2 regions of the Rhizobium etli CFN 42 genome follow, and region 1 is predicted to be linked to the other one. Evidence: riboswitches for the same ligand, from Rfam matches in the RefSeq annotation. Region 1 holds a riboswitch; the other holds the start of a gene.
The links. Region 1 has a riboswitch for thiamine pyrophosphate ahead of thiC (phosphomethylpyrimidine synthase ThiC). Riboswitches for the same ligand answer to the same signal wherever they lie in the genome.
Positions count from the first base shown of each region.

Region 2: another riboswitch for thiamine pyrophosphate. It lies ahead of thiM (hydroxyethylthiazole kinase); the one in region 1 lies ahead of thiC (phosphomethylpyrimidine synthase ThiC).

Region 1 covers NC_007763.1:82,746-98,124, reverse strand. Annotated here, with positions in the region: gene RHE_RS22435 (AAA family ATPase) at 1-2,647, opposite strand, end outside; gene RHE_RS22430 (metallophosphoesterase family protein) at 2,647-3,915, opposite strand; TPP riboswitch at 4,209-4,340, shown strand; gene thiC (phosphomethylpyrimidine synthase ThiC) at 4,436-6,268, shown strand; gene thiO (glycine oxidase ThiO) at 6,271-7,254, shown strand; gene thiS (sulfur carrier protein ThiS) at 7,251-7,448, shown strand; gene RHE_RS22410 (thiazole synthase) at 7,450-8,223, shown strand; gene RHE_RS22405 (thiamine phosphate synthase) at 8,220-8,834, shown strand; gene RHE_RS22400 (substrate-binding domain-containing protein) at 9,016-10,044, shown strand; gene RHE_RS22395 (sugar ABC transporter ATP-binding protein) at 10,103-11,629, shown strand; gene RHE_RS22390 (ABC transporter permease) at 11,652-12,641, shown strand; gene RHE_RS22385 (sugar-binding transcriptional regulator) at 12,643-13,650, shown strand; gene RHE_RS22380 (aldo/keto reductase) at 13,647-14,642, shown strand; gene RHE_RS22375 (glycerol-3-phosphate dehydrogenase/oxidase) at 14,654-15,379, shown strand, end outside.
Region 2 covers NC_007765.1:364,346-379,724, reverse strand. Annotated here, with positions in the region: gene RHE_RS25825 (ABC transporter ATP-binding protein) at 1-321, opposite strand, end outside; gene RHE_RS25820 (aminotransferase class V-fold PLP-dependent enzyme) at 339-1,535, opposite strand; gene RHE_RS25815 (RidA family protein) at 1,607-2,119, opposite strand; gene RHE_RS25810 (ABC transporter permease) at 2,173-3,042, opposite strand; gene RHE_RS25805 (ABC transporter permease) at 3,042-3,983, opposite strand; gene RHE_RS25800 (ABC transporter substrate-binding protein) at 4,063-5,589, opposite strand; gene RHE_RS25795 (DUF1349 domain-containing protein) at 5,816-6,400, shown strand; TPP riboswitch at 6,496-6,592, shown strand; gene thiM (hydroxyethylthiazole kinase) at 6,633-7,436, shown strand; gene thiE (thiamine phosphate synthase) at 7,433-8,068, shown strand; gene thiD (bifunctional hydroxymethylpyrimidine kinase/phosphomethylpyrimidine kinase) at 8,065-8,898, shown strand; gene RHE_RS25775 (GNAT family N-acetyltransferase) at 9,103-9,582, shown strand; gene RHE_RS25770 (glycoside hydrolase family 3 N-terminal domain-containing protein) at 9,607-10,629, shown strand; gene RHE_RS25765 (ABC transporter substrate-binding protein) at 10,673-12,319, shown strand; gene RHE_RS25760 (ABC transporter permease) at 12,376-13,353, shown strand; gene RHE_RS25755 (ABC transporter permease) at 13,355-14,233, shown strand; gene RHE_RS25750 (ABC transporter ATP-binding protein) at 14,230-15,033, shown strand; gene RHE_RS25745 (ABC transporter ATP-binding protein) at 15,030-15,379, shown strand, end outside.

The sequences.
Region 1 (15,379 bases):
AATAGCCGGTCAATTCGTCCTTGCGGGCATTGTGAACGGCCAATTCCTCCTCCAGCGCACGCCGTTTTTCCAATTGCTTTTCGAGATCTGCCTGCCGGTCTGCCCGAAGCTGCGCCGCATGCCGCGCCGCCTCGTGACGTTCCACGAGCGCGTTTGCGGAGGCGAGCGTATCCACCGCCGGCCGGCTGAGGCCGCAGTCTATAAGAAGACCGGCAATATGCTCGCGGAATTGCTGCTGGTCGCGCTCCATCGCGGCAACACGACTTGCGAGGTCATCCCTCTCCTTCAGGATGGAGGGCAGTGTAGCGAGCGCATTCAGCATTGCGCGGACGGCGGCCATCGAACCGGCCTTGTCGGCAAACCAGGTTCGCGACAGCGCCTCCGCCCATTCCCGCTCCCAGGCCGCCATGGCGGCTTCCGCCTCCTGCCGGTCGCGCTCGCGTTCCCTGAAATCGCGATTGAGATCGTCGAGCGCCTTCTCATGCGCCTGCCGCGCCGCCTGTTCCGCTTTGCCGGTGGCAAGCATATTGTTCGCAGTCTGTATCAGGTCGGCGACCGACAATTGGTCGACGCCATTGTAACCGGCATCCGCAAGGCTCGCCGCAAGCGTCGCGACATGCCCGTCCAGTTCGAGGCGTAGCGCGTCCACCGCGTCTTCGGCCAGCTGCAGATCGTCCCAGGCGGAAAGCGCCGCTGCTCGCCTGGTGCTCCATGCCTCGAGCGAGGCAATACGCGCCACCGCTTCGGGGTGACAGTCGATCGCATCGGGCAGCAGACTACCGATGCGCTCGGCGAGCGCATCCTGTTCGGCGCGCGCCTCGACAAGCAGTTCCCTCTGCCGTTCGATCGCTGCTGCCGTTGCCGCTTCCGTCTGACGGAGCTGGCGCAGCTCGGCCAATTCCTGCGCCCGCGACAGCCGGCCGGCGGACAATACGTCGTCCTGGCGCATCCGCTCCTCGAATGTCCGGGCCGTGGCGGCATTGAGGCTGGCAAGATGCGCCTGCCAGGCGGCATCGCGCGCATCGCGCAGCCCTGCGGCCTCGGCATCGTCTATCGAACCGCCGGCGGCGAAGGCCGCGATCCGGGCTTTGGTCAGCGCCTGCTCGGTACCAAGATCGCGCAGCTGTGCCTCGTGATCCGCAATCCGCTTGTCGATATAACTCGCCTGACTGCGCCAGGCGTCGATCTGCCGAGGCTCGGCCCCGGTCGTCCGCTGCAGGGCGACGGCATCACCTGTCCAGGGCGCAAGCTGTGCGAACTGCTTCTCCTGCATTCGCTTCGCCTGGGCAAGTGTGCGTTCTTCCAAGGTAAGCCGCATTGCGAGATCAGACCCAGCGAGCCGGCTCAGGGCGACCTCGATGCGGCCGAGACACGCGTCGAGAACCGCGGCTCCCTTTTGCGAGCCGCCTTCCTTGTCCAGCCTTTCGAGATTTTCTCGCGCTCGCAACAGTTCGCGACCGGCCGCAGCCAGTCTCGCCTCGACGCCGGAGCGCCGTTCAATGAGATCGCGGACGATGCCGATCAGTGAAGCGGGCAGCAGCAGCGCCTCGGGCGTCGCATGGTCCGGCTGTTCGAGATCGGCCAGCAGCCGCACCAACTCGCCTTCCTGTTCGGCCAACGCCAGCCGGCGCTTCGGCAGGTCGTTCTCAGCCGCGGGATAGCGCGCCCGGCCCTGATCCAGCAGGTCCATATGCGCGGCGACCGCCAGCGCTTTGTCGTCGATCGTGATCGCCTCGATCTCGTCGGCAAGCTGGCGCAGCGTGCGGTCAGCGGTTTCGACAAGCGCCTGCAGGCGCGTCTCGTCGCGGAAAAGCTGCGGCAGCAGTGTGAACCATTCGGCCGGCGGCCGCGGCAGGTCGCCCATGCCGGCTGCATCGGCGTCCAGCCGCCGGAGCTCCAGCGCCGCCGGCACGGCGCCGAGAAGACGCGTCAACTCCTGGTGCCGGGCCTTGGCCTCGGCCAGTTCCCGCGTCGTCGCGGCATAGGCGGCGTCGGCCCGCTCGTGGGTCGATTTCAGGCCCGAATAGGTGGAGGCCAGCGTGTCGATGGCATTGCGCTCGGCCTTCAGCGCTTCGAGCGAGCGTTTGAGTTCCGCAACCTTCGTGCTCGACGACCGCTTCCTGTAGATCCCATTGGCTTCGTCGACGGCCGTCGCCAGCGAACGGCTCAGGCCGGCAAGACCCGAGCTTGCCGAGAACAGCAGCTCGCCGAGCTCGCCCTTGCTTTGGAGGATAGCGTTGCCGCCTTCCTTGAGCGACTGGTCGTCGAGCGAGAACATGGTGCGATAGGCCTCGCGGCCGACGCCCCCGAGCGCGCCCGCGAGCAGCGCCTCGTTCACAGCCTGTCCCCGATCATCGACGAGGCTGCCGGTCCGCAATTTGAGCCGCGCCAGCTCGTGGTCCGCGCCACCGAATTCCAGCCGCGCACCGACCTTCATCGTGTTGTAGGGATGCAGGAAATTGTAGGTGCTGCGCTCGCCTATGCCGTAGAGCAAATCGAGATAGGCGGCGAAGGTGGTCGACTTGCCCGCTTCGTTGAGGCCATAGACGATGTGCAGGTCCGGCGACCCCTGACGGGCCGCGCCGAAATCGATCGAGTGGTCGGTGAACTTGCCATAACGGATGAGGTCGAGACGGCGCAGGCGCATCAGCTGTCTCCCCGCTCCGCAACCTTCATCCGGGCGGCGATATCCTCGGCGCCGTCGGCGAGAAGGCCGTCGATGAAGCGTTCGAAACCTGTCTCGTCATTCCCGGCAAATGCCCGGCTCTCGGGCGGCAAATCGGCGAGCAGGTCCCGGACCATCTCCCTGACATCGTCGCGAAACCCGCTGCGGGCGATGACCTCGTCGCGCATCAGCGCGCCAAGTTCGACGACGGGATCGGCGGCGGACGCGTCTGCGGGGATCGAGGGCGCTTCGAAGGCGAGTTCCAGCTTCTCGATCCAGGTGCGGCCGATCACGTCGCCGCGCCGCTCGGCTTCCGCCTGCATGAGGTCAACATCGCGCCGCAGCTGCCAGGAGAGCGGCGTGCGGCCGGAAAGCCTGAGGCGTGCGACAAGATGCGGCGAAGCCGTGCGGTCGCGCTGCGCCATCAGCGCCGCCTCGACCACCACGGCCGCCTCACGCCAATCATCGACACCCGTAAGGTCGACATTGACGCGCTCGAACTGCGCGATGCTGGTTCGCCGCTCGTCGACCGTCACGGTCCGGTCGTCCGCCACGGTCACCAGCGATACGGTCTTGACGCCCGACTCGTTGATGTCGCGGCCTTGCGGCATGCCGGGCATGATGATCGTTGCCGTGCCGGGATACTGGCTGCGCTGATGAAGATGCCCGAGCGCCCAGTAGTCGAATCCCGAGGCGTGAAGGTCGAGCACGTTGCAGGGCGCATAGACGTCATGGCCGGCCGATCCGGCAAGGCTCGTATGCATGATGCCGATATTGACGGCACCCGCGACCGGCGACTTGAATTTCGGCAGAAGCGGGTCGGGCGCTTGCGGCTTGGCGAAGCTCAGGCCGTGGATCGCGATCGAAAGGCTGCCCTTCGTCGCCTCCACGGTCTCGGCGTGGCCGCCGAAGACCTTTACCGTATCGGGCATCACCAGCTCCTTGGCGATCTTCGACATCGCATCGTGATTGCCGCGGATCTTGAAGACGCAGATCCCCGCCCGGTGCAGCCGTTCCAGCTGGCTTGCCAGAAAGCGCGCCGTCTTCATCGACGTCTGTTCGCCGTCATAGAGATCGCCGGCGATGACCAGCGCATCGACCTGCTCTTCGAGGCAAAGGTCGACGATCGCGATCAGCGCCTGCCGGCTGGCGTCACTCACGAGATCGGCCAGCTCGGCGTTGCGAAGCGCCAGCGACCGAAGCGGAGAGTCGAGATGGAGATCGGCAGTGTGGACGAAACGATAAGCCATGAATGCAGAAAATCGCGTTGCGACAGGATGAGGAGCCGGTGCCGTCGGACCGATGAACGCGCGGTCGCTGTCACCTGGCCTTGAGCGAGAGAATATGGAGCACGCGTCCAAGGGGCGCGAGCGAAATGGGCCGGTAAAGCCGGCCCATCCACAATCAATGTTGCTCGACCGGGGCCGGTACGGCCGCCGGCGCACCCTGCTGCCCAAACCGATCGGCGACTAGCAGCGACAGCCACTGCCTTGGAACGCAAAAGGGCTTCTTGACACAAGCGCCGCTCCGGTCTTTGATGGCGACCATTCACCAGGGGTGCCCCGGCAAGGGGCTGAGATTCTGCTGAACAATACGGCTTTGCCTGTTGTGGCGCGGTGACCCGTTGAACCTGATCCAGTTCATACTGGCGTAGGGACGGTGCGGACGCTGCGGCTGTTGGGCGGATTTTCGCTTTGTCGCGCAAGGCGTCTTTTCATCATTCCAACACTGGAACTGGGTCTCCAAACGTCAAACCTTGGAGCCTCATCCATGAATATTGTCGCGCCCCAGCTTACTCCCGTCGTCACCACCGGCTCGCTTCCGGCCTCGACCAAGATCGTAAAACCCGGAACCCTCTATCCGGACCTGCGCGTGCCGATGCGCGAAATCAGCCTTCACCCGACCTCCGGCGAGCCGCCGGTAACGGTCTATGATTCCTCCGGCCCTTATACCGATCCGGCCCATGTGATCTCCATCGACGCCGGGCTGCCACGTTTGCGCGAGAGCTGGATCAAGGCCCGCGGTGATGTCGAATCCTATGACGGCCGCATCGTCAAACCTGAAGACAATGGTTTTGCCACCGGCGAGCGGCTGACGCCGGAATTTCCCGTTCGCAACACGCCGCTGAAAGCAAAAGCCGGCCGTGCCGTCACCCAGCTCGCCTATGCGCGGGCAGGCATCGTCACGCCGGAAATGGAGTTCATCGCAATTCGCGAAAACCTCGGCCGACAGGCAGCGAAGGAGGCACTCGCGCGCGACGGCGAGAGCTTCGGCGCGCATGTTCCGGATTTCGTGACGCCCGAATTCGTGCGGCGCGAAGTCGCCGAGGGTAGGGCGATCATCCCCGCCAATATCAATCATCCGGAATCCGAACCGATGATCATCGGCAGGAACTTCCTTGTGAAGATCAACGCCAATATCGGCAATTCGGCGGTCACCTCGTCGATGGCGGAGGAAGTGGAGAAGATGGTCTGGGCGATCCGCTGGGGCGCCGATACGGTCATGGACCTTTCCACCGGCCGCAACATTCACAATATCCGCGAATGGATCATTCGCAATTCGCCGGTTCCGATCGGCACCGTGCCTCTTTACCAGGCGCTCGAGAAGGTCAACGGCATTGCCGAAGATCTGACATGGGAAGTCTATCGGGACACGCTGATCGAACAGGCCGAGCAGGGCGTCGATTATTTCACCATCCATGCCGGCGTGCGGCTGGCCTACATACCGCTCACGGTCAATCGCGTCACCGGCATCGTCTCACGCGGCGGCTCGATCATGGCCAAGTGGTGTCTGCATCACCACAAGGAAAGCTTCCTCTACGAGCATTTCGAGGAAATCTGCGACATCTGCCGTGCCTATGACGTCTCCTTCTCGCTCGGCGACGGTTTGCGTCCGGGTTCGATTGCGGATGCCAATGATGCAGCGCAATTTGCCGAACTTGAAACGCTTGGCGAATTGACCAAGATCGCCTGGGCGAAGGATTGCCAGGTGATGATCGAAGGTCCCGGCCACGTGCCGATGCACAAGATCAAAGAGAATATGGACAAGCAGCTCGAGGTCTGCGGCGAAGCGCCCTTCTATACGCTCGGACCGCTGACGACCGACATCGCACCGGGCTATGACCACATCACCTCCGGCATCGGTGCCGCCATGATCGGCTGGTTCGGCACGGCGATGCTCTGCTATGTCACGCCGAAGGAGCATCTGGGGCTGCCCGACCGCAGCGACGTCAAGACCGGTGTCATCACCTACAAGATCGCCGCCCATGCCGCTGATCTCGCCAAGGGCCATCCGGCCGCGCGCATCCGCGATGATGCGCTCTCGCGGGCGCGTTTCGAATTCCGTTGGGAGGATCAGTTCAACCTCTCCCTCGACCCGGACACGGCGCGTTCCTTTCACGACGAGACCCTGCCGAAGGAGGCGCATAAGGTGGCGCATTTCTGTTCGATGTGCGGCCCGAAATTCTGCTCCATGCGAATCTCCCATGACATTCGCGCCGAAGCCCAGAAGGAGGGATTGGAAGCCATGGCAGCCAAATACCGCGATGGCGGCGATCTCTACATGCCGGTCGCAGAGGTCGCGAAAACGCCTGCCGGAGAATGACGATGCGCATTCTCGTCAACGGGGCCGGCGTTGCCGGCCTCACCGTGGCCTGGCAGCTGTACCGCCACGGCTTCCGCGTCACCCTTGCGGAGCGGGCCGGCACGGTCGGCGCCGGGGCCTCCGGCTTTGCCGGCGGCATGCTGGCGCCGTGGTGCGAGCGGGAAAGCGCGGAAGAACCGGTGCTGACGCTCGGTCGCCTTGCCGCGGACTGGTGGGAAGCGGCATTGCCGGGCCACGTCCATCGCCGGGGAACACTTGTCGTGGCGGGCGGACGCGATACCGGAGAACTCGACCGCTTTTCCCGCCGCACAAGCGGATGGGAATGGCTGGACGAGGTGGCAATCGCAGCCCTCGAACCGGATCTCGCTGGCCGTTTCCGCAGGGCGCTGTTCTTCCGGCAGGAAGCGCATCTCGATCCGCGGCAGGCGCTCGCGGCACTGGCCGCAGGACTTGAGGATGCCCGAATGCGACTGACGTTGGGCGTCGTCGGCGAATCGGACGTTGATCATGACCGGGTGGTCGACTGCACGGGTGCCGCCCAGATAGGCCGGCTGCCCGGACTGCGCGGCGTTCGAGGCGAGATGCTCTGCGTCGAAACAACCGAAGTCAGCCTCTCCCGTCCTGTCCGCCTGCTGCATCCGCGCCACCCGATCTACATCGTACCGCGCGACAAAAACCGCTTCATGGTCGGGGCAACGATGATCGAAAGCGATGATGGCGGCCCGATTACCGCCCGTTCGCTGATGGAGTTGCTGAATGCCGCCTATGCGATGCATCCTGCCTTCGGGGAGGCACGGGTGACGGAAACCGGCGCAGGCGTGCGGCCCGCTTATCCCGACAATCTGCCGCGTGTGACACAGGAGGGACGCACCCTCCATGTCAACGGCCTCTACCGCCACGGCTTTCTACTGGCGCCGGCCATGGCCGGCGAGGTCGCGCGTCGTCTTCTTACAGAACAGGGACAACCGGAAAGGAGGGCCTCATGACCTTCATCATCAATGGCGAGGAACAGGAGGTCGCAGCCGCGACGCTTGCAGATCTGCTTCTCGCGTTGGACTACGAAGGCAGCTGGATCGCAACTGCGGTGAACGGTGAACTGGTGCACCGCGAGGACCGCGCCGATTTCCGGCTCGGCGAACGCGACCGCATTGAAATTCTCTCACCCATGCAAGGAGGCTGAGATGCTGAAACTTTACGATGTTGAAGTTGGCTCAAGGCTGCTGCTTGGCACCGCACGCTATCCGTCTCCCGCTGTCCTTGCAGAAGCCGTGAGACGCGCGAAGACGGAGATCGTCACCGTCTCGCTGCGGCGCGAGGCGGCCGGCGGCAAGGCGGGCGGCGCCTTCTTCGAGCTGATTCGCGAGCTTGGCGTGCGCGTGTTGCCGAATACGGCCGGATGCCACAGCGTACAGGAGGCGGTGCTGACGGCAAAGTTGGCGCGCGACGTCTTCCGCACCGACTGGATCAAGCTCGAGGTGATCGGTCATCACGATACGCTGCAGCCCGACGTATTCGGACTTGTCGAGGCGGCCCGCATTCTGTCGGGCGAGGGCTTTCAGGTCTTCCCCTATACGACCGACGATCTTGTCGTCGCCGAAAAGCTGCTGGATGCCGGTTGCCGCGTTCTGATGCCTTGGTGTGCGCCGATCGGCTCCGCGATGGGACCGGTAAACCCGATGGCGCTACGGGCATTCCGAGCACATTTTCCGGATGTGCCGCTCATCGTCGATGCCGGCGTCGGCCGCCCGTCTCACGCCGCCGCTGTCATGGAATACGGCTATGATGCCGTACTTCTCAACACCGCCGTTGCCGGCGCTGGTGATCCCGCCGCCATGGCCGAGGCCTTCGCGCTTGCCATCGATGCCGGCCGCATTGCGCATAGCGCCGTGCCGTTGGAGCCGCGCGATATGGCCGTTCCTTCCACTCCCGTCATCGGAAAGGCTGTCTTTTCATGAGGCTCGATCCCTTCTATCTCATTGTCGACAGCGCCGACTGGGTCGAGCGTCTCGTGCCGCTCGGCGTCAAACTCGTCCAGCTGCGCATCAAGGACCGGCCGGAGCCAGTGCTTCGCGAGGAGATCCGGCGTGCGAAAGCCGCCTGCGCGGCAGCGGCCTGCCAATTGATCATCAACGATTACTGGAGGCTGGCGATCGACGAGGGATGCGATTTCATTCATCTCGGGCAGGAAGACCTGATGGCTGCCGATCTGGCTGCCATTCGCCGCGCCGGCCTGAAGCTCGGCCTTTCCACGCACGATCCATCAGAACTAGAAACCGCGCTGGCCGCCGCGCCGGACTATGTTGCCCTTGGGCCGGTCTGGCCCACGATCCTCAAGGAAATGAAATGGGCGCCGCAAGGCGTCGAACGCCTTGCGGACTGGCGGCGGCGTGTCGGACCCATGCCGCTCGTTGCCATTGGCGGGATCACCGCCGAACGGGCGCCGCTGGTATTGGAAAACGGCGCCGATAGCGCTGCCGTAGTCACTGATATCACCCGCAACCCGGATCCGGAGGCCCGCACCCGACAGTGGCTGGCGGCGACCGCGCCTTGGCGATCTGTCGGGTAAGACGCCGCACCGCGCCCCTGTGAAATATATTTCAATACGTGAATTATATTGACAGACCTCGAGCTTTAGGCTTAGCTGCCCATACCGGACGTCGAGGAGGCAGTCCGGACTTCAATGTGATCAGCGGCGCCTTTCGGCGCCCTCGGGCTTTTGGGAGAGGCTTCGGCCTCAAGGAGGACTCTTGCGCACTTTACTCACCACGACCGCGATGGCGGTTTTTGCTGCAACGTTTATCGCCGGCGCCGCAAGCGCGGGGACGGAAAACCCGTTCCGCTGCAAGCCGGGCGAAAAATACGTCATGAACGTCATGGTTTCGGGGGTCGAATATTGGTTCCCGGTTTACGAGATGTTCAAGCAGGCGGGGCAACAACTCGGTTGCGAAACGGAATATACCGGCACGCCGGAATATGACGTCAATAAGCAGATCGCCACCTTCGACCAGGCGCTGGCGCAAAAGCCGGCCGGCATTCTCGTTCACCCGATGAACTCCGACCCGTTCATCGAGCCGATCAACCGCGCCATCGACCAAGGCACGGCAGTCGTCACCTTCGCCGCCGACTCACCGCTGTCCAAGCGCGTCTCCTTCATCACCTCGGACAATACTCGCGAAGGCACCTATGCCGCCGACGCGATCGCCGAGAAGATGGGCGGCAAGGGCGAATATGCCGTTCTGGAAAACCCCGGCCAAGACAACCACGACAAGCGCATCGCCGCCTTTATCGCCCGCATGGAAGAGAAGTGGCCGAATATGAAGCTCGTCGGCCGCGCCGCGTCCAACCAGGATCCGACCAGGGCCTATCAGGGTCTTTCCAGCCTCATCCAGGCCAACCCGAACCTTGGGGCGGTCTTCATGCCGGAAGCGAACTCCGCGATCGGCGCGGCGCAGGCCAACAAGGAAACCGGCGGCAAGGTCCTCGTCATGTGCGCCGACGTCAATGCCAACATCCTCGACATGATCAAGGCCGGCGAAGTCTTCGGCTCGATCAACCCCAACCAGGGCATGCAGGGTTACATGGGCTTCATGCTGCTGTGGCTTGCCAAGCACCCGGAACTGATCGACCCGATGAACGACGCCAAACGCTCGGGCTTCAACCCGATGAGCATCCCGGTCGTCGACAACGGCCTCTCCATCGTGACCGCCGCAAATGCCGATGACTTCTACTGGGACAAGTACCTGAAGCATCGCGGCACCAAGGGCATCGAGGAATAAGACCCCGAAAGGGCCATCCGTTCGGTGCGGATGGCCGAGATTGAGAGGGAGGGGAGATATGGCGGAGCCCGTGCTCACCATTCATGGCGTCACCAAGCATTTCGGGGCGGTGAAGGCGTTGAGGGATGTCGACTTCACCCTAGAGCGCGGTGAAGTCCATGCGCTTTGCGGCGAGAATGGCGCCGGCAAGTCGACGCTGATGAACATCATCGCCGGCGTGCTGCAGCCGACCGAAGGCGAAATCCGTGTCGACGGCAAGGCTGTGCGCATTTCCTCTCCCGCCGCCGCCCAGTATCTCGGCATCGGCCTGGTGCACCAGGAAATCGCACTCTGCCCCGATGCCACGGTTGCCGAAAACATGTTCATGGCGGCGACCAATCGCCGTCGGGCGCCGCTCATGAACTATCGCAGGCTGGAGCGCGATGCCCAGGCGGTGATGAACCGGCTTGCCGCAATCGATGTCCGCCGTAGGGTCGCCGACCTGCCGATATCAAGCCAGCAGCTCGTCGAGATCGCCAAGGCGCTGACGCTCGACTGCCGCGTGCTGATCCTCGACGAACCGACGGCTGCCCTGACCGAGACCGAGGCGCAACAGCTCTTCTCGATCATCCGCGATCTCAAGGCGAACGGCATTTCGATCATCTATATCAGCCACCGCATGGCGGAAATCTTCAGCCTCTGCGACCGGGTTACCGTGTTCCGTGACGGCCGCTACGTTTGCACCGATCGCCTTGCCGACCTGACGCCGGATGACGTGGTGCGCCGCATGGTCGGCCGCGAGATCACGCAGCTCTATCCCGACAAGCTCGGTGCCGACGAAAGGTCAGGCGGGATCATTCTCGAGGTCGACGGCATCAGTGACGGGGCGCGTTTTCACGACGTCACCTTCGGCCTGCGCAAGGGCGAGATCCTCGGCATCGGCGGCCTCATCGGCTCCGGCCGCACGGAAATCGCCGAAGGCATCTGCGGATTGCGGCCGCGCACGGCAGGCACGGTGCGCCTGCACGGCGCGGCCCAACCGATCCGCGCCTATTCGGATGCGGTGAAAGCCGGCATCGTCTACCTGTCCGAGGACCGCAAGGGGTCGGGCATCTTTCTTGAAATGTCCATCGCGCAGAACATATCGGTGCTGGATCTGAAGGCGCTCACCAATGCGGTCGGCCTGCTGAACGGCCGCGCGGAGGCCGCGCTGGCGGACGACTTCGCCCGGCGGTTGGCCGTGCGCATGAGCGGCATCGAGGCGCCGGTGAAATCGCTTTCCGGCGGCAACCAGCAGAAGGTGGCGATCGCCAAGCAGCTCGCGGTAAAGCCGAAAGTCATCCTGATGGACGAGCCCACGCGCGGCATCGATGTCGGCGCGAAGGCGGAGATCCACCGCGTGCTGCGCGAGCTAGCAAGCGCGGGCATCGGCATCATCGTCATCTCGTCGGAAATGCCGGAGCTTCTCGGCCTTTCAGACCGTCTGCTGGTCGTCCGCGAAGGGCGCATCGCGGGAGAGCTCAGTGCCGACGAGATGTCGGAGGAGGCCGTGATCCGCCTTGCCTCCGGCATGGGCAGCGCAAGGGCGGCAGACCATGCCGCGTGAAGAGAACATGGGAGAGAGGGAAATGGCAATCGACACGATGGCGGCAGGCCTGCCCAGGACGTCGTCCTTCAAACGCATCGCCACGATGCGCGAGGCGGGGCTGATCGCGATCATCCTGGCGCTCGGCATCGTCATGAGCTTCGCCTCGCCGCACTTCCTGACGCTCGGCAATTTCCGCGCCATGCTGATGAGCTTTTCCGTGGAGGGCATCGTCGTCGTCGGCATGACGATCCTGCTCATCGTCGGCGGCATCGATCTTGCGGTCGGCTCCGTCGTCTGCTTCGCAATGGTGCTTTCGGGCTCGCTCTTTCTCGCCGGGCTCGATCCGTGGACGGCCTCGCTTGCCGGCATTCTTGCCAGCAGCGCCATCGGCGCCATCATGGGTTTCTTCGTGACCGTCGTCGGGCTCAACCACTTCATTACGTCGCTGGCGGGCATGGTGATCGTGCGCGGTCTCTGCCTCATCATCACCAAGGGCACGCCGCTCTCGCTCTTCACGCTGCCGGCCGGCTTCAAGGCGGTGGGGCAGGGCACGTTCTACGGCATTCCCTATGTCATCCTGATCTTCGTCGCCGTCGTCATGCTGTTCGATTTCCTGCTGCGCCGGGCGACCGCCTTCCGCAAGGTGTTCTACACCGGCAGCAATGAAAAGGCGGCGCTCTATTCCGGCATCAAGACGAACCAGGTGAAGTTCTGGGTGACGGTGCTCTGCTCGACGCTCGCCGGCGTCGCCGGTGTCATCTACATGTCCCGCTTCGGGGCGGCGACGCCCACGTTCGGCGTCGGCATGGAGCTGAACATCATCGCCGCCGCGGTGATCGGCGGAGCCTCGCTGAACGGCGGCTCGGGAACCATCCTCGGCGCCATTCTCGGCATCGCGCTTCTTTCCCTCGTCACCTCGTCGCTGATCCTGCTAAATGTTTCCGTCTATTGGCAGGACATGATCAAAGGATGCATCCTGCTTGCCGCCGTATCCATCGACCATTTCCTGCACAAGCGGAAGGCCGCCTGACATGCCGATCGCCAAACTGAAACCCAGGACGACAGCCCCGCGCGAAGAAATCGTCATCGCCCGCCAGATGCACCAGGCGCTCGTCCTGCATTTTCTGGAGGGGCTGACGCAGGCGCAGATCGCCGATCAGCTCGGAATCTCGCACGCCACCGTCAACCGCCTCATCAAGCGGGGCCGTCAGCTCGGCCTGGTCGAAATCAAGATTAAGTCGCCGATCGAACCGCTTGTCGACATGGAGGAGCGGCTTCTGGCGCTCGGCGGCATCAGCCGCGCGGTCGTGGTCCCGACCGTCTCAGACAATCCGCAGACCGCGCTGCAGGCGGTCGGCGAGGCGGCAGCCCGCCTGCTGCTCGAAGAAATCGCCGATGGCGACACGATCTGCATCACCGGCGGCAAGGGCGTCAGCGCCGTCGTCGCCGGCCTCCAGGCGCCGCGCCGCTTCGATGTCGAGGTCATCCCGGCCACCGGCTGTGTGCAGGGCAAACACTATACCGACGTCAACCACGTCTCGACCCTGATGGCCGACCGGCTTGGCGGGCGTTCCTACCAGATCCATGCGCCGCTCTTTGCCGATGATGCCGAGCAGCGGTCGATGCTGATCAACATGCGCTCCGTCGCCGACGTCTTCCGGCGGGCGCGCGAGGCCAAGGTGGCGGTGGTCGGCATCGGCTCGATCCTGACCGATGATTCGAGCTATTACGACCTGCACCCTTCCTCCAGCACCGATCGCGCGGCGATCGAGCGTTCGGGCGCCAGCTGCGAACTGCTCGCCCATTTGCTCGACGATCGCGGCCGCGTCTGCGACTACAGCTTGAACCGGTCCCTGGTTTCGCTGACGCTGCCGGAATTCGCCTCGATCCCGACGAAGATCGGCGTCGCGAGCGGCCCGAACAAAGCCGGGCCGATCCTCAGCATCCTGCGCGGCAATCATCTCGATACGCTCGTCACCGACGAGGCGGCGGGTGCGCGCATTCTTGAACTCGCATCCGAGGAAGGATTTTCCGCATGAGCGGCGAACAGTTGACCCGTGAAATCGGCCGCTCCGGCGTCAAGGCCTCGGCCGTCGGCCTCGGCACCTGGGCGATCGGCGGCTGGATGTGGGGTGGCACGGACGAGGCGCAATCCATCGCCGCGATCCAGGCTTCGCTCGATGCCGGCGTCACCCTCATCGACACGGCGCCGGCCTACGGCCTAGGCCGATCCGAAGAAATTGTTGGCAAGGCGCTCGCAGGACGCCGCGACAAGGCGGTGATCGCCACCAAATGCGGGCTGGTGTGGCATACGCAGAAGGGCAACCATTTCTTCGACCAGGACGGCAAGCCGGTGCACCGCCATCTCGGGCGGGATTCGATCGTTCACGAGGTGGAGGAAAGCCTGCGCCGCCTCGGCACTGACTATATCGACCTCTACATCACCCACTGGCAGGACCCGACGACGCCGATCGAGGAGACCGTTGCGGCGCTGGAAGAGCTGAAACAGGCCGGGAAGATCCGCGCGATCGGCGCCAGCAACGTCAACCGGTCGGAACTCGAACAATATATCGAGACCGGCTCGCTCGATGCGATCCAGGAGCGGTTCAGCATGATCGATCGCCAGATCGAGACGGACCTGCTACCGCTCACCATCGCCAACGGCGTGTCGACGCTCAGCTATTCCTCACTGGCGCTCGGCCTGCTTTCCGGCGCCATCGGGCCTGAGCGCGTGTTTTCCGGCGACGACCAGCGCAAGGACAATCCGCGCTTTTCCGTCGCCAACCGCCGCAAGGCCAAGGATTTTGCCCAGGCGATCCGGCCTGTCGCGGAGCGCCACGGCGCCAGCATCGCGCAGACGGTGATCGCTTGGACGCTGGCGCAGCCCGGCGTAACCTTCGCGCTTTGCGGCGCGCGAAACCCGGCGCAGGCGCTCGACAATGCGCGGGCCGGAACGCTTCGCCTTTCAACCGCCGATCTCGCGGCCATCGACACCGCCATATCGGCGCAGCTGGCCACCATGGACGGATAACGGAAGCCATCATGAACCGTGTGGAAACAATGGACGGGCTTCGCCAAAGCCCGAAGGTGGACGTTTGCGTCCTCGGCGGCGGCATCAACGGGCTCAGCGTGTTCCGCGAGCTGGCGCTGCAAGGCGTGAACGTGCTGCTCGTCGAGCAGGGTGACTATTGCTCCGGTGCGAGTGCTGCCCTCTCGCGCATGGTCCATGGCGGCCTGCGCTATCTGGAGAATGGCGAATTCAGCCTTGTGCAGGAATCGCTCTTCGAGCGCGACCGGCTGCTGCGCAACGCTCCCCATTATGTCGCGCCTCTGCCGACGACGGTGCCTGTTTTCGACATCTTCTCCGGCCTTGCCAACGGCATCGTGCGCTTCCTCGGTCTCACCCGCCGTCCGAGCCGCCGCGGCGCCGTGGCCATCAAGACCGGGCTCGCCATCTACGATTTCCTGACGCGCAAACGCGCGCTGATGCCCCGCCACCAGTTCCGCGGACGCCGGGCGACGCTCTCAAAATGGCCGGCGCTCAATCCCGGGATCCGCAGTTCCGCAACCTATTACGACGCCTGGGTGAGCCATCCGGAGCGGATCGGAATCGAATTGCTGCGCGACGGCCTGTCTGCCGGTCCGAATGCCCGGGCCTTGAACTATGCGACGATTGCGCAGGCTGGGGCGGGGGACTTTCAGCTCTGCGACGGCGTCGCCGGGGAGACGTTTCGCATCCAGCCGCGGCTGGTCGTCAACGCAACGGGG
Region 2 (15,379 bases), on a different replicon from region 1:
GAAGATCATCGCCACCTCATTGCCGCGCACCTGCCGCATGGCATGTTCCGGCAAGGCCAGGAGATCGCGGCCGCCGAGCATGACGCGGCCCTCGATGCGGCTCACCTCCGCCTGTAGCAGCCGCATGATCGACAGCGACGTGACGCTCTTGCCCGAGCCGGATTCGCCGACGATCGCCACGGTTTCGCCGGGCGCTACGGTGAAGGAGACGTCGCGGACAACGGGCTTCCAGGCGCCATCGACTAGAAAGGACGTCGTCAGCCCCTCGACGGAAAGGACGGGGATGGCGGTCTCGATCGATTGTGCTTGGACGCTGCCCATGCGGCTCCTCCTAAGGATCAATCCGGCCAGCGCAGCAAGCCGTCGAAGCGGTGGCGGCTGCGGTTTTCGATCGGGGTTGCGATGATCTCGTTGGAAGCGCGCGCCTTGTCGAGTTCCTCGGCCAGGCGGTTTGCGACGATGACCTCCTGGCCCGGATGCAGGTTGCACGGGTCGAGATAGAAATAGCGATGTTCGACCTCGTGATCGCGCACGATGATCGGCGGGCTGCCCTTCGCCAGCGCATCGGCGAGATCCCAGGCGGTGATATGGGCCTGCTCGGGATCGACGATCAGGCGCAGCCGGTCGAGCGGATTGTTGGTCGGGTCGGGCTCGATCAATGCGGTGATGCCGGGGCGGCCGTCGAGTGTGCGTTTCCACAGATTGAGGTAGCCGGTCTCGCGTTCGCGGATGCCGGCATGGTCGCGGCGCTCCCAGGCTTCGAGTGCGGCCATGACGCCAAAAATGCTTTCCTTGCCGACCTTCATGCCGCGGCCGATGCCCATATTCTGCAGGAAGGCGTTGCGCACCAGTTCCTTGCGGCCGGCGAGGATGCCCGAGGTCGGGCCGCCGAGGAACTTGTGGCCGGAATAGAGGGCGATATCGGCCTCCTGCTCGAGGAAAATCTTCAGATCGTATTCCGAGGCCGCATCGACGATCACAGGCACGCCCCTCGCATGGGCGATCTCGATGAATTCCTTCAGGTTCAGCAGGCCGTAATCGACGACATGGTGGGAGACGACATAGACGGCGGCGGCAGTCTTCTCGGTGATCGCCTTTTCCATGTGGAAACGATGCGTCGAGGTCGCCTGCCCCACAAGCACCACCTTGCCGCCGGCAAGCCGGATCGCCTGATCGACCGGCGCGCCGTAGCTCACCACATGGCCCATCTGCACCAACACCTCGTTCTTCTCGGGCACGACGTCCGGCAGCTTCTCGATCGCCAGCAGATTGTCGCCGGTGATGGCGCCGGCGACCGCCAGCGAAATGCCGGCTGAGCAGGAGGCGGTGACGAAGCCCGCTTCTCCGCCGGTCAGCCGGGCGATGACGCTGCTGGCCTTGCGCTGCAGGTCGTTGATCTCGACGAAATGCGGCAGGATCGCTGCCATCGCCTCGATCGCCTCCGGCACGACGATCGAGGCGCCGAGGCTGGTCATCGTGCCGGATACGTTGATGACGGGGCGAAGGCCGAGCGAAGGTCTGATATCATTGGGCATGAAGGTCTCCGGAAGTCTGGGGCGAGGAACGGGCCGTGGGATAAACGCTGCTCCAAATATGCAAGCTCTCGTCAGCCATTCAAGGCGACGATGGCCTCGATTTCGACGGTGATGTTGCCCGGCAGCGAACCGAAGCCGACGGCCGAGCGGGCATGTTCGCCGGCCGCGCCGAAGACCGCGATCAGCAGATCCGAGCAGCCGTTGATGACGCTCGGATGATCCTCGAACTCAGGCACGGCATTGACCATGCCGAGCAGCTTGACCACCCGCTTAACGCGGGTGAGATCGCCCAGCGCCTCCTGCATGACGGCGAGCAGGTTGATGCCGGTCAACCGCGCATGTCGATAGGCCTCGTCGACACCGACGCCGGCGCCGACTTTGCCTGCATGCAGGAAGCCGTCTGCCTCGCGCGGGCCTTGGCCGGAGAGATAGAGCATATTACCCTCCACCACATGCGTCACGAAATTGGCGATCGGCGGCGGCGGCGGCGGCAGCTTGATTCCGAGGGCGGCTAACCGTTGGTAAGGCGAATTCTCGACCTTGCCGGCGGCGTTGGGAAATTGATTCACGCAAACTCCTGTCATGCGAATTTGGATTGGCGAATTTGGTTTCGGATTGGCCGATTTAGGTCGGCGGATTAAAGGTCCTTGCGAAGTCTTGGGTCGAGCATGTCTCTCAGGCCGTCGCCGACCATCTGCAGCGACAGCACCGAGAGAATGATCGCCACACCGGGAAACAGCGTCATCCAGTCGGCCTGGCCGATATATTGCCGGCCGGCGGCGATCATCGTTCCCCAGGTCGGGATCTCCGGGCTGACGCCGAGGCCGAGGAAGGAGAGGCCGGCTTCAGCCAGCATGGCGCTGGCGAAGAGGAAGGTGGCCTGCACCAGGATCGGCGACAGCAGATTGCGCAGCACATGCCGGGTCATGATGTGGAAGGTGGAAATGCCGAGCGCCTTGGCCGCCTCAACATAGGGCAATTCGCGAATAACCAGCGTCGACGCGCGGACGATGCGGGCAAGGCGCGGGGAATAGACGATCGACAGCGCGATGATGACAGTGGTCAGCGACGGGCCGAGGGCGGCGACGAGGGCTATCGCCAGCAGAATATCGGGGAACGCCATCATCGCATCGATCAGCCGGGCGGTCGGCGTGTCGAGCTTCTGGAAAAAGCCGGCGAGCAGGCCGAGCGTCACGCCGATCACCGCAGACAGGCTGACGACCGCCGCCCCGACCAGCAGCGACAGGCGGCCGGCAAAGATCGTCCGCGAGAAGACGTCGCGGCCGAACTCGTCGGTGCCGAAGAAGAAGGTGCCACTCGGCGGTTTCAGCCGGTTAACGATCGAAAGCTTGGACGGTGAATAGGGCGCGACGATAGGCGCGAAAACCGCCAGCAGCACGAAGATCGCCAGGATCAGCAGGCCGAAGGCCACCGTCTTGCGCTTCAGCAGGCGGCGGAGGAATTTGCTGCCCTCTCTCTCGGCGGGCTTGATTGCGATATCGGCCATCAGTAGCGCACCCTCGGATCGACCAGCAGATAGAGCATGTCGATCGCAAAATTGATCAGCACGTAGAGGGCGGCGATGACGAGCAGCGCCCCCTGGATGACGGGATAATCGCGGCGCAGCACGGCCGAAACGACGAGATTGCCGACGCCCGGCAGGCCGAAGACGGTCTCGGTGACGACGGCGCCCGAAATCAGCACCGCCGCCGTCAGGCCGAGCACCGTCAGGATCGGGATCAGCGCATTCTTCAGCGCGTGCTTGAGGATGACCTTGCGCTCGACCAGCCCCTTGGCGCGCGCCGTGCGGATATAATCATCGCCTAGCACGTCGAGCATCGAGGCGCGGGTGAAACGCAGGATCAGCGCCGAGGAGACGATGCCGAGCGCAAAGGCCGGCAGCGTCAGATGATACATACGGTCGGCGAAGGTCGAGCCCGGCCCGGCATAGCCCGAGACCGGGAAGAGGTTGAGCCTGACGGCGAAGAACTGCATCAGGATGAGGCCGAGCCAGAAGCTCGGAATGCTGGCGGCAAACATCGCGAGCGTCGTTGCCGCCTGATCGACGAAGGAGCCGCGCCGATAGGCGGCATAGATGCCGATCGGCAGCGCAATGAGGCTGGCGATGGCAAGTGAAAACAGCGTCAGGAAGAAGGTCGGCTCGGCGCGGTCGAGCAGCGCCGAAGTGACCGGCATGTTGAGGAAGATCGACTGGCCGAGATCGCCCTTCAGCAGCTGGCCGATATAATAGAGATATTGCAGGCCGAGCGACTGATCGAGGCCGAGCCTGCTTCTGAGATCGGCAATATCCTGCGGCGTTGCATCCGGCCCGAGCATGACGGCGGCCGGATCGCCCGGCGTCACGCGCACGATGACGAAGACGATCGTGACGACGAGAAACATCACGACGATCATGCCGAACAGGCGCTGGAGGATGTAGCGGATCATCAATGCTGGCCTTCAAGCCCTTGCAAATGCGGCAGAAAAGCGGGCGCCGAACCCGGAGGGCCGGCACCGGCGGCGATGCTTACTTCTTGATCGAAGCGTTCCAGAAATACGGCCACGGGGCCGGATCGACGCCTTCGAGCTTAACCGATTTCGCCGAAACGGCGTTGAAATCACCGATCTTCATGAAGGGCGCATCGGCATAGACAGCCTTCTGGACATCGGCCCAGAGCGCCACCCGCTTCTTCGGATCGACTTCAGAGGTGAAGGCATCGACGGCAGCCTTGCGGGCCGGCGTGTCCCACCAGCCGGGCGAGCTGGTCGAGAGCGAGCCGATCAAGGCCGGCTCCGGCAGGAAGGGGCTGTGGGTGATGTAGATATCCCAGAGCTTCGGATCGGTGCGGCGCTGCGTCAGCGTCGCCCAGTCCACCACCTGCATATCGACGGTGAAGCCGGCAAGCTTCAGATATTCGGCGGCCACCTGCGCCATCTTGTAGTGGAATTCGTACTGGCGGCTGGTCAGGATGCGGATCGGCTCGCCATTATAACCGGCCTTCTTGGCGGCGGCCGCCGCCCCTTCCGGATCGGCGACATTATAGGCGCCTTCGACACCTGCATCGGTCGACCAGGAGAAGCTTTTCGGGTAGATGGCGCCGTCAAGTGCATAGAAATCCTTGCTGCCGAAGGCGGCGGCCAGCATGTCTTCCATGCTGAGCGCCTGGCGGATGGCCTTCCGAACCTCGACATTTCCGGCAACACCTTCCTTCGTGTTGAAGACGAAAACAGGATAGCCGAAGGGCTTCAGCATGACCGGCTGCGAGGCCGTCGAGTCCTTCAGCTTGTCGTAGGATTCGACCGGGATCGAATCGACATAATCATACTGGCCGGAGATAGCGGCCTCGACGCGGGTGTTCGGATCCGGCACCGGCACGAAGCGGATCTCATCGAGATATTGATGGCGGGCGCCGCCATACCCGTTGCTGTCGCCTTCGGGGGACTTGTAGCCGTCGAAGCGGACGAGCTGGATGTATTGGTCGGCCTTGCGCTCCTTCAGCATGTAGGGGCCAGTGCCGATGAACTCCTTCATCGGCTCGTCCTGTTTTTCGGCAGGAATGATGATCGCCGCCGAATTGTTGAAGGCGAGCAGCGAGGTCAGCGGCGCATAGGGCTGCTTCAGCGTGATGGTGACGGTCGCGGGATCGGCAGCCGTGATCTTGTCGATGAAGCCCGCCACCTGCTTGCCGCGCGAGGCGATCTTCATCCAGCGGTTCAGCGAGGCGACGACATCTTCGGACGTCATGTCGCTATTGTCGTGGAACTTGATGCCGGTCCTGAGCTTGATCGTATAGGTTTTGCCGTCGTCGCTGACCTCGGGCAGGCTTTCGGCCAGAAGAGGTGTGACATTCCAGCTCTTGTCGAAGGTGTAGAGCGTTTCGAAAATATGCTGGGTAACGATGCCGACGAGATCGGCCGTTGACGACATCGGATCAAGCGTCGGCGGCTCGCCGATCGTCGCGACATTGATGACGCCGCCCTTTTCCTGGGCAAACAGGGTCGAAGGCAGAGCGACGAGCGCGGTGCCGAGCAGGAATGCGACAAGCGTTTTCATATGAGGGCTCCCGTTAGGTTCCACAATTATGTAATTCATATTTTTGTAACAGAATAAGAGATGAAGTAATCGTGTCAAGCGGAAGCCCACGGATTATGTCGTGAGACGAGGGTCTCGACGGCCAACACCGCCGAACCGCGGGCGGCTGGCCGCCTTCGCGAAGCACGCGCATTATGCGGGCGCGAAGAATCGGCAGCGCCCGCGGCTTCAATAAAGCGAGGATGGAATGGACATCGATTTCAACGACGGAAAATGGCTGAACGAACCGACAAGCTGGCACGCCGACGCAACCGGTCTGACGCTGACGACAGGCGAGAAGACCGATTTCTGGCGGGAGACCTATTACGGCTTCACCCGCGACAGCGGCCACTTCCTCGCCTTCCCCACCGCCGATAGCTTCACCGCCCAGATCCGCGTGCAAGGCGAGTTCCGCACCCTCTACGACCAGGCCGGCTTGATGGTGCGCCTCGACGAAAAACGCTGGGTCAAGACGGGCGTCGAATTCACCGACGGCGAAGCCTTCCTCAGCACCGTCGTCACCGACGGCAAGTCCGACTGGTCCGTTTCGCAGCCCTTCAAGGAACTTGAGGATTTCCACATCCGCGTTACCGTCGCAGCCGGCGCGCTACGCATTCAGGCCTCCAGCGACGGCAGCCGCTGGCCGCTGCTGCGGTTAGCGCCCTTCCCGATTGCCGACAGATATGAGGTCGGGCCGACCGCCTGCACGCCGGAACGCAGCGGATTGACAGTGCAGTTTTCGGAGTTTTCAATCGGGGCAGCGATTACGACGGATCTGCATGATTTAAGTTGAGGAACGCTGTGATCCCTTCAACCAGCTTTGTCGGAAGGCAGGCGAAACGTCATTTTCGGGATGACAGCCGCGTCCTTCTCTGCGAAAAAGAGCGCGATGAGAGACAGGGGCGTTCGTCGACAGACGGGCTGAGAAGCACCCTTCGAACCTGAACCGGATAATGCCGGCGGAGGGAGTCGCTCGGGGCATCGCCGTCGACGCGCCCCGCGCCTGCCCCGCCTGAAAGGGCGCTATGCAGAGCAAAAAAACTTCGGGAGCCATGCTGGACGCGATGCGCGAAAAGCCGCCGCTCGTCCACTGCATCACCAATTATGTCGCCATGAACATCGCGGCCAATGTCCTGCTGGCATCGGGCGCTTCGCCCGCCATGGTGCATGCACCAGAGGAGGCCGGCGAATTCGCCGGCATCGCGAGCGCGCTGACTGTCAATATCGGCACGCTTTCGACGCAGTGGATCGACGGTATGCAGGCGGCGGCGAAGGCGGCGGCCTCAGCCGGCAAACCCTGGGTGCTCGATCCGGTCGCCCATTATGCGACCACCTTCCGTCGCCAGGCGGTCGCCGATCTGCTGGCGCTCAAGCCGACGATCATCCGCGGCAATGCTTCCGAGATCATCGCGCTTGCCGGCGGGGAGAGCCGCGGCCAGGGCGTCGACAGCCGCGATCCGGTTGAGCAGGCGGAGGATTCGGCCCGGCGGCTCGCGGAGCGGCAGCAGGCCATCGTCGCCGTCACCGGCGCCGTCGATTTCGTGACCGATGGCGAGAGAGCGGTGCGCATCAAGGGAGGATCGGTGCTGATGCCTGAGGTCACCGCGCTCGGCTGCTCGCTCACCTGCCTGATTGGCGCCTTTGCCGCCACAGCGCCCGAAGATCTGTTCGGGGCGACGGTCGCGGCACTCGCAACCTTTGCCGTCGCCGGCGAGGATGCCGCACTCGGCGCGGCCGGCCCCGGCTCATTCGCCTGGCGCTTCCTCGATGCGCTGGCTGCGCTCGACGGCGAAGCGCTGGATGCCAGGGCGAGAGTATCGCTCGCATGAAGGCTTTCGACCTTTCGCTCTATCTCGTGCTCGATCCGAATCTCTGCGCCCAGATCGGCATGGTCGAGACCGCGCGTCTTGCCGTTACCGGCGGCGCAACGATGGTGCAGCTGCGCGACAAAAGAGCCGGCACTTCGGAGATGATCCAGACCGGCCGCGCCTTGAAACAGGCGCTCGGTGGCACCGGCGCCCGCCTCATCGTCAATGACGATGTCGAGGCGGCGATCGCCATCGGCGCCGACGGGTTGCATATCGGCCAGGAGGACATGGATGCGCGCACGGCGCGGGAGCTGATCGGCCCCGAAATGATCCTCGGCCTCTCGGTCGAGACCGAGGCGCTCGCCGCTGCCGTCGATCCCGATCTCGTCGATTATACCGGCGTCGGCCCGGTGTTTGCGACACCGACCAAGGCCGACCACAAGCAGCCGATCGGCTTTGACGGCCTCGCCAGGCTGGTGCAGCTCTCGCCGGTGCCGTCCGTCGCCATCGGTGGGCTGAAGGCGGAGCATGTGGCCGAAGTCTTTGCCGCCGGCGCCAAGGGGCTTGCCGTCGTCTCCGCCATCTGCGGCACGCCGGATCCGGAAGCCGCCACCCGCCGCATCGCCGCAGAAATCCGAAAGGTCCCGGCATGATCCGCAACGTCCTCTCCATCGCCGGCTCCGATCCCTCAGGCGGCGCCGGCATCCAGGCCGATCTCAAGGCCTTTTCCGCCCGCGGTGTCTACGGCATGGCGGTGCTGACCGCACTGACGGCGCAGAATACGCAAGGCGTCACCGGCGTGCATCTAGTGCCGCCTCCATTCGTCGCCGAGCAGATCGATGCCGTGTTTGCCGATGTGCGCGTCGATGCCATCAAGATCGGCATGATCGCCAATGCCGAGATCGCCGAAGCCGTTGCAGCCGCACTTTCTAGAGCTCTGGCCACAGCCGAGGGCAACGGGCGCAGCATCCCTGTGGTCCTCGATCCCGTCATGATCGCCAAAGGCGGAGCCGCCCTGCTCGCACCCGAAGCGGTCGACGCGCTGACCCTCCGGCTGCTGCCGCTTGCCACGGTTTTGACGCCGAACCTGCCGGAGGCCGCCGCGCTGCTGCACCAGCCGGTCGCGACGAGCCGGGCAGAAATGGCGGCGCAGGCCGAACAGCTGCGCGCGCTCGGCCCGGCCGCCGTGCTGGTCAAGGGCGGCCATCTCGACAGCGACGAGAGCCCCGACGTGCTGGCCGCCGCCGACGGTCTGCACTGGTTCGAAGCCCAGCGGGTGCCTACCAAGAACACGCACGGCACCGGCTGCACGCTGTCGAGCGCGCTGGCTGCTGAACTTGCCAAGGGCGTCCCGGCGCAAGAGGCGGTCGCCCTCGCCAAGGATTACCTCGCCGGCGCGGTCGAAGCGGCCGGAAATCTCACCGTCGGCTCAGGCCACGGTCCGGTGCAGCATTTTCATGCACTCTGGAAAGACGGTGCATAAGCACTCAAATCGACAAACAGCTCCCATCGAACGGCCCGGATCTCCCCGGGCCGTTTTCGCTTGTGCCAACTACCCTGCATTGAGAGCGTAGCCAAAGCGGCTGCCGATCGAAAATCCCTGTTGACAAGCTCGGCAAGATCGCCAAGTCTATGACATAATAGGGGTATATATTCCGTAATAACGGAATCACAGGAGGAATGTCGGGTGCCGGACCTGCTTGTGAGCCTGTATTCCGCGAAATTCGCCGAGCTGAAACAGAGAGCCGACAGCGTCGGCGCCGCCATCCGCCCGGCCCTCCCCCCGGAACTGCATCTCGTCGTGAACTGGGTTCGCGAACACTTCAGCGAGAACTGGGCAAGCGAGATTTCGGTCGCCTTCTCCCGCCAGCCCGTCGCCTGCCTGATCGCCGTCGAAGGCGGAACGCTCCAAGGCTTTGCCTGCTACGACACGACGGCGCGCGGCTTCTTCGGCCCGACCGGCGTTGACCCGCAAGCGCGCGGCAAGGGCATCGGGCTCGCGCTGTTTTCCGCCTGTCTTGAGACGATGAAGACGCTCGGCCATGCCTATGCCTTCATCGGCGATGCCGGTCCGGTCGATTTTTACGCCAGGACCGCAGGCGCAATCACCATCCAGGCCCCCGACAAGGGCATTTACGAAGGCATGCTGAGAAGCATGCCGAAATGACCATCTGATCCCGGAGCACTAGACTTGCCCTCGACCCCGCTCGCCCTTTTTGTTGGCCTTCCCAATCCGGTTCTTTCGGATGATGAATTCGCGATGTTTCGCGAGACCAATCCGCTCGGCCTCTTCGTCGGCCGGCGCAATCAGCGCGAGCCGGAGCAGACCAAGCGGCTGATCGCACGCTTCCGTGAAGCCGTCGGCCGCGACGACGCCCCGGTCTTCACCGACCAGGAGGGCGGGCGCGTCCAGCACCTCGATGCGGGCCCCTGGCCGCTCTTCCGCAGCTTCGGCCAGTTCGCCGAACTGGCGCGCCGCGATTTCGAGCTCGGCAAAAAAGCATTGCGCCTTTCCTCCCAGGCAATGGCCGCGATGATGACGGAACTCGGCCTTTCCAGCGGCTGCTCGCCCGTTCTCGACCTCGTCTTCGAGACAACGAGCGCGGTTATCGGCGCCCGCTCCTTCGGATCCGATCCCGATGTCATTGCCGCCCTCGGCCGCGAGGTGGTCGACGGCCTGCTGGAGACCGGCAATATGCCTGTGATGAAGCATATCCCTGGGCATGGCCGCGCGACGCTCGACTCCCACAAAGAACGTCCGGTCGTCGATGCCAGCCGCGAGACGCTCATCGCTACCGATTTCAAACCCTTCGTCGCGCTGAAGGACACGCCTTGGGCGATGGTCGCCCACGTCGTCTATTCGGCCTACGACAGGGAATTGCCGGCCTCCGTCTCCCCGATCATGCACGACCTCATCCGCAAGGACTTGGGTTACGAGGGCGTGCTGATCTCCGACTGCATCTTCATGGAATCGCTTTCCGGGTCCCTGCCGGAACGCGTCAAACATGTGCTCGACGCCGGCTTCGACATCGCGCTCCATAGCCATGGCGACATCAGGGAAAGCGAAGCAGCCGCCAAGGCGGCGCGCCCGTTGACCGACGCCGCACTGCAGCGGATCGCCGCCGGCAAGGCCCGCCTCGGCAATCTCAAGATCGACTATCGGTCCGCCCATGCCGAGGTCGAAGACATATTTGCAAGCGCGTTGGCCTCCTGACCGGCGCGCCATCTCTCACCGTATAAAAGAAGGGGAATAAAACATGAAAAAATATCTTCTTGCCGTCGCCACGCTGACGCTGCTTTCGAGCTCTGCCATGGCGCAGACGATCCTGACGGCCAATATCGAACCGGCGACGACCTGGGTTCGCAACTTCAACCCGTTCAACCAAACCTCGGCGCGCCAGTCGACGCTCGACTTCATCTATGAGCCGCTTGTTATTTTTAATCGCTTCGACAGCAACAAGCCGGTCTATCGCCTGGCCGAAAGCTTCAAGCTGTCCGACGACCTGAAGAGCATCGAGTTCAAGCTGCGCCCCGACCTGAAATGGTCGGACGGCAAGCCGCTGACCTCAGCCGACGTCACCTTCACCTATGCCTACTTGAAGAAATTCCCGGCGCTCGACTTCGTCAGCATTTGGACGTTCGTTACCGACGTCAAAGCCGTCGACGCCCAGACCGTGCGCTTCACGCTCGCCAATCCGAGCTCGCTTGCCGCCGAGCAGATCTCGCAGCTGCCGATCGTTCCCGAACATGTCTGGAAGGACGTCGCCGATCCGGTCACCTTCGCCAACGAGAACCCGGTCGGCAGCGGCCCCTTGACCGAGGTTCCGCGTTTCACCGGCCAGACCTACGATCAGTGCCGCAACCCGAACTATTGGGACAACGCCCACCTGAAGGTCGATTGCATTCGCTTCCCGCAGCTCGCCGACAACAACCAGATCCTGACGGCAACGGCCGACGGCACGCTCGATTGGGGCGTCTCCTTCATTCCCGATATCGACAATGTCTATGTCTCGAAGGATCCGGCGCATTTCCACTACTGGTATTCGCCGAGCAGCATGGTCGCCTTCCTGTTCAACTTGGAAACCGCGAACGAGAATAACAAGAAGGCCTTCAACGACGTTAAATTCCGCCGCGCCGTGTCGATGGCGCTCGATCGCAAGGCGATGATCGACGTCGCCGGCTACGGCTATCCGACACTGAACGAAGACCCGGGCCTGATGGGCGAGCTTTACAAGAGCTGGGCGGATCCGTCCGTCAAGGCCGACTTCGGCAAGTTCGCCACCTATGACGCCGACGCCGCCAAGGCGCTGCTCGACGAGGCGGGCTACAAGGACAAGGACGGCGACGGCTTCCGCGACAATCCGGACGGCAGCAAGATCGCCTTCTCGATCATCGTTCCGAATTCCTGGACGGACTGGGTCGACACCGTCAACATCGCCGTCGAAGGCATGCAGGCGGTCGGCATCGACGCCAAGATCGAAACGCCGGAGGAAGCCGTCTGGACAGGCAACCTCATCAACGGCAGCTTCGATGCGGCGATCAACAGCCTGCCTGCCTCGGCCTCGCCCTATTATCCCTACAAGCGCGCCTTCAGTGCCTCGGACAAGGGCAAGACCCGCTTCACCGCGCAGCGCTGGTTCAACCCCGATGTCGAGAAGCTCGTCGTCGAATTCACCCATACCGCCGACCTCGCCCAGCAGAAGGACGCGATGAACAAGGCGCAGCGCATCGTCGCCGAAAACATGCCTGTCATTCCGGTGTTCAACAATCCGAACTGGTACCAGTACAACACCAAGCGTTTCACCGGCTGGTCGACCAAGGAAAATCCCTTCGTCAATCCGTCGATCTCGCGCACCAATTCGGCGCGCCTCTTGAACCTCCTGGCCCTGGAACCGGTCAAGTAATCATCATGGTTTTCGGGGGCGGTGTCGAACGCCGCTCCCGCCACGACGGAGTTTCCATGGCTTTTCTGCTTCGCCGTCTCGTCTTCTATATGGCGGCCTTCATCGCGGCAGCGACGATCAATTTCTTCCTGCCCCGGCTGATGCCGGGCGATCCCGTGCAGATCATGTTCTCGAGCGCCGGCGCCGAATTGCCGCCGGAAAGCCTGCAGGCGCTGAAGCTCACCTTCGGCTTCGTCGACGGCCCGCTCTGGCAGCAATATCTCACCTATCTCGGCAGCATCTTCACCGGCGATCTCGGCCGCTCGATCAAATATTTCCCACTGCCGGTCACCTCCGTGCTCGGCCATGCGCTGGTCTGGACGGTCGGGCTGATGGGAACCGCGACAATCATCAGCTTCGCGCTCGGCACCTTCCTCGGCATCGTCGCCGCCTGGCGGCGCGGCAGCAGGTTCGATGTCGTCGTCTCCGTCGGCGCGGTTTTTGCGACCTCGGTGCCGGCCGTCGTCACCTCGCTGATCGTGCTCTTCATCTTCGGTTTCACGCTCGGCTGGTTCCCGAACGGCTATGCCGCCGATCCCTCGCTCGATCCGGCCTTCAGCCTGCAGTATCTCGGCAGCGTCGCCTATCACGGCATCCTGCCGATGGTTACACTCTGCACCGTGCTGATCGGCGGCTTCACCGTCACCATGCGCAACAACATGATCAACCTGCTCGGCGAGGACTATATCGTCATGGCCCGCGCCAAGGGCCTGTCCGACCGCCATGTGATGCTCTGGTATGCGGCGCGCAACGCCCTACTGCCGACCGTCTCCAGCCTCGCCATCGCCATCGGCACCATCCTCGGCGGCTCGCTGGTGACGGAGGTCGTCTATAATTATCCCGGCCTCGGCAATATTCTCTACCAGGCGATCCTCGCCCGCGATTACCCGGTCATCCAGGGCCAGCTGCTGATCATGACCGCGACCATGCTGATCGCCAATTTCATCGTCGACGTCAGCTATGTCATGCTCGACCCGCGGCTGAAGGGAGCGTGAGATGAAGACCCTGCTTCGGAACCGCAAGGCGCTGGTTGGCCTTCTGATCATCGCATTCATCATCATGGTCGCGATCGCAGCGCCGCTGCTGACGCAATACGATCCCGCCGCCCGCACCGGCAGGCCGCACCAGCCGCCGTCGCTCGATCATCTGCTCGGCACCACCCGCATCGGCCAGGACGTCTTCGCCCGGCTGCTCTACGGCGCCCGCACCTCGCTTGCCGTCGGCTTCGGCGCCGGTCTGCTGATCACCCTCGTCGGCACGGCGCTCGGCATCATCGCGGGCTATCGCGGCGGCAAGATCGACGAGATCATCAGCTTTTTCACCAATATGGTGCTGGTCGTTCCCAACCTGCCGCTGCTGCTCGTGCTCGCCGCCTTCATCGGCCAGGCAAGCCCGCTGGTCATTGCGCTGATCCTCGGCGCCACCTCCTGGGCCTGGGGCGCCCGCGTCACCCGCGCCGAGACGCTTTCCGTCAAACACAAGGATTTCGTCAAATCGGCCTCGATGATGGGCGAGCCGCAATGGCGCATCATGACATTCGAGATCTTCCCCAATGTGATATCGATCGTCGGCATCAATTTCATCGGCAGCGTCATCTTCGCGGTCATCACCGAGGCGACGCTGGAATTCCTCGGCCTCGGCGATCCCAAGGCGATCTCTTGGGGCACGATGCTCTACAATGCCCAGAAGGCTTCCGCCCTTTCGGTCGGCGCCTGGTGGGATATCCTCACCCCCTGCTTCGCGCTCGCTCTTCTCGGCATCGGCATGTCGCTCCTGAACTTCGCCGTCGACGAGATCGCCAATCCGCGGCTGCGCACCGGCAATCATCTGAAGCGCTGGTCGCTGCTCGTCCGTTCCGGGGAGGGCCGCTTGTGACCCAGCCGCTATTGTCTGTGAGGAATCTTTCGATTGATTATATCGGCGAGGAGAAAGATTTCCGCGCCGTCGACGATGTCAGCTTCGATGTGGCGCCGGGCGAGGTCTTCGGCCTTGCCGGCGAATCTGGCTGCGGCAAGAGCACCATCGCCTTCGCCGTCAGCCGCCTGCACAGGCCGCCGGCGCTGATCCGCAAGGAGAGCCGCATCCTGCTCGACGGACGCGACGTGCTCGGCCTCGACCGGCAGGCGCTTGCCGCCTTCCGCTGGCGCGAAGTCGCCATGGTCTTCCAGAGCGCCATGAATTCGCTGAACCCGGTGCTGCGCATCGAAGCGCAATTTTATGACGTGTTGCGGGCCCATAAAGGCATGAGCCGTGCGCAAGCCCGCGAGCGCACCGCCGAGATGCTGACGCTCGTCGACATCGCGCCTGACCGGATGCGCGATTATCCCCACCAGTTTTCCGGCGGCATGCGCCAGCGCATCGTCATCGCCATCTGCATGGCGCTCGACCCGAAGCTCGTCATCATGGACGAGCCGACGACAGCGCTCGACGTCGTCGTTCAGCGCGAGATCCTGCAGCGCATCAACGAATTGCGCCGCCGCTTCGGCTTCTCCGTCCTCTTCATCACCCATGATCTCGGACTGATGGTCCAGTTCTGCGACCGGATCGGCATCATGCTGTCCGGCAGGCTGGTGGAGCAAAACACCGCCGAAGCGATCTACCGGACGCCGCGGCACGAATACACGAAGAAGCTCTGGGCTTCCTTTCCCTCGCTGCATGGAGGCGTGCTGCTATGAGCGAAGCCATCCTTGCGCTCGACACGGTGACAAAGACGTTCGGCCACGGCGCCTCCGCCGTTCATGCTGCCCGCTCCATCTCGTTTTCGCTGCGCGCTGGTCGGGCGCTGGCGCTCGTCGGCGAATCCGGCAGCGGCAAGACCACCTGCGCCCGCATGGCGATGCGCGAATATCTGCCGACATCAGGCCGCATTCTCTACAAGGGCCGGCCGGTCGAGACGGCGAATTCCGCCGAAATCGCCCGCTACCGCCGCTCAGTGCAGATGATCTTCCAGGATCCCTTCGCCTCGCTGAACCCCGCCCATACCATCGCGCACCATCTCCGCCGGCCGCTGAAGCTGCATCG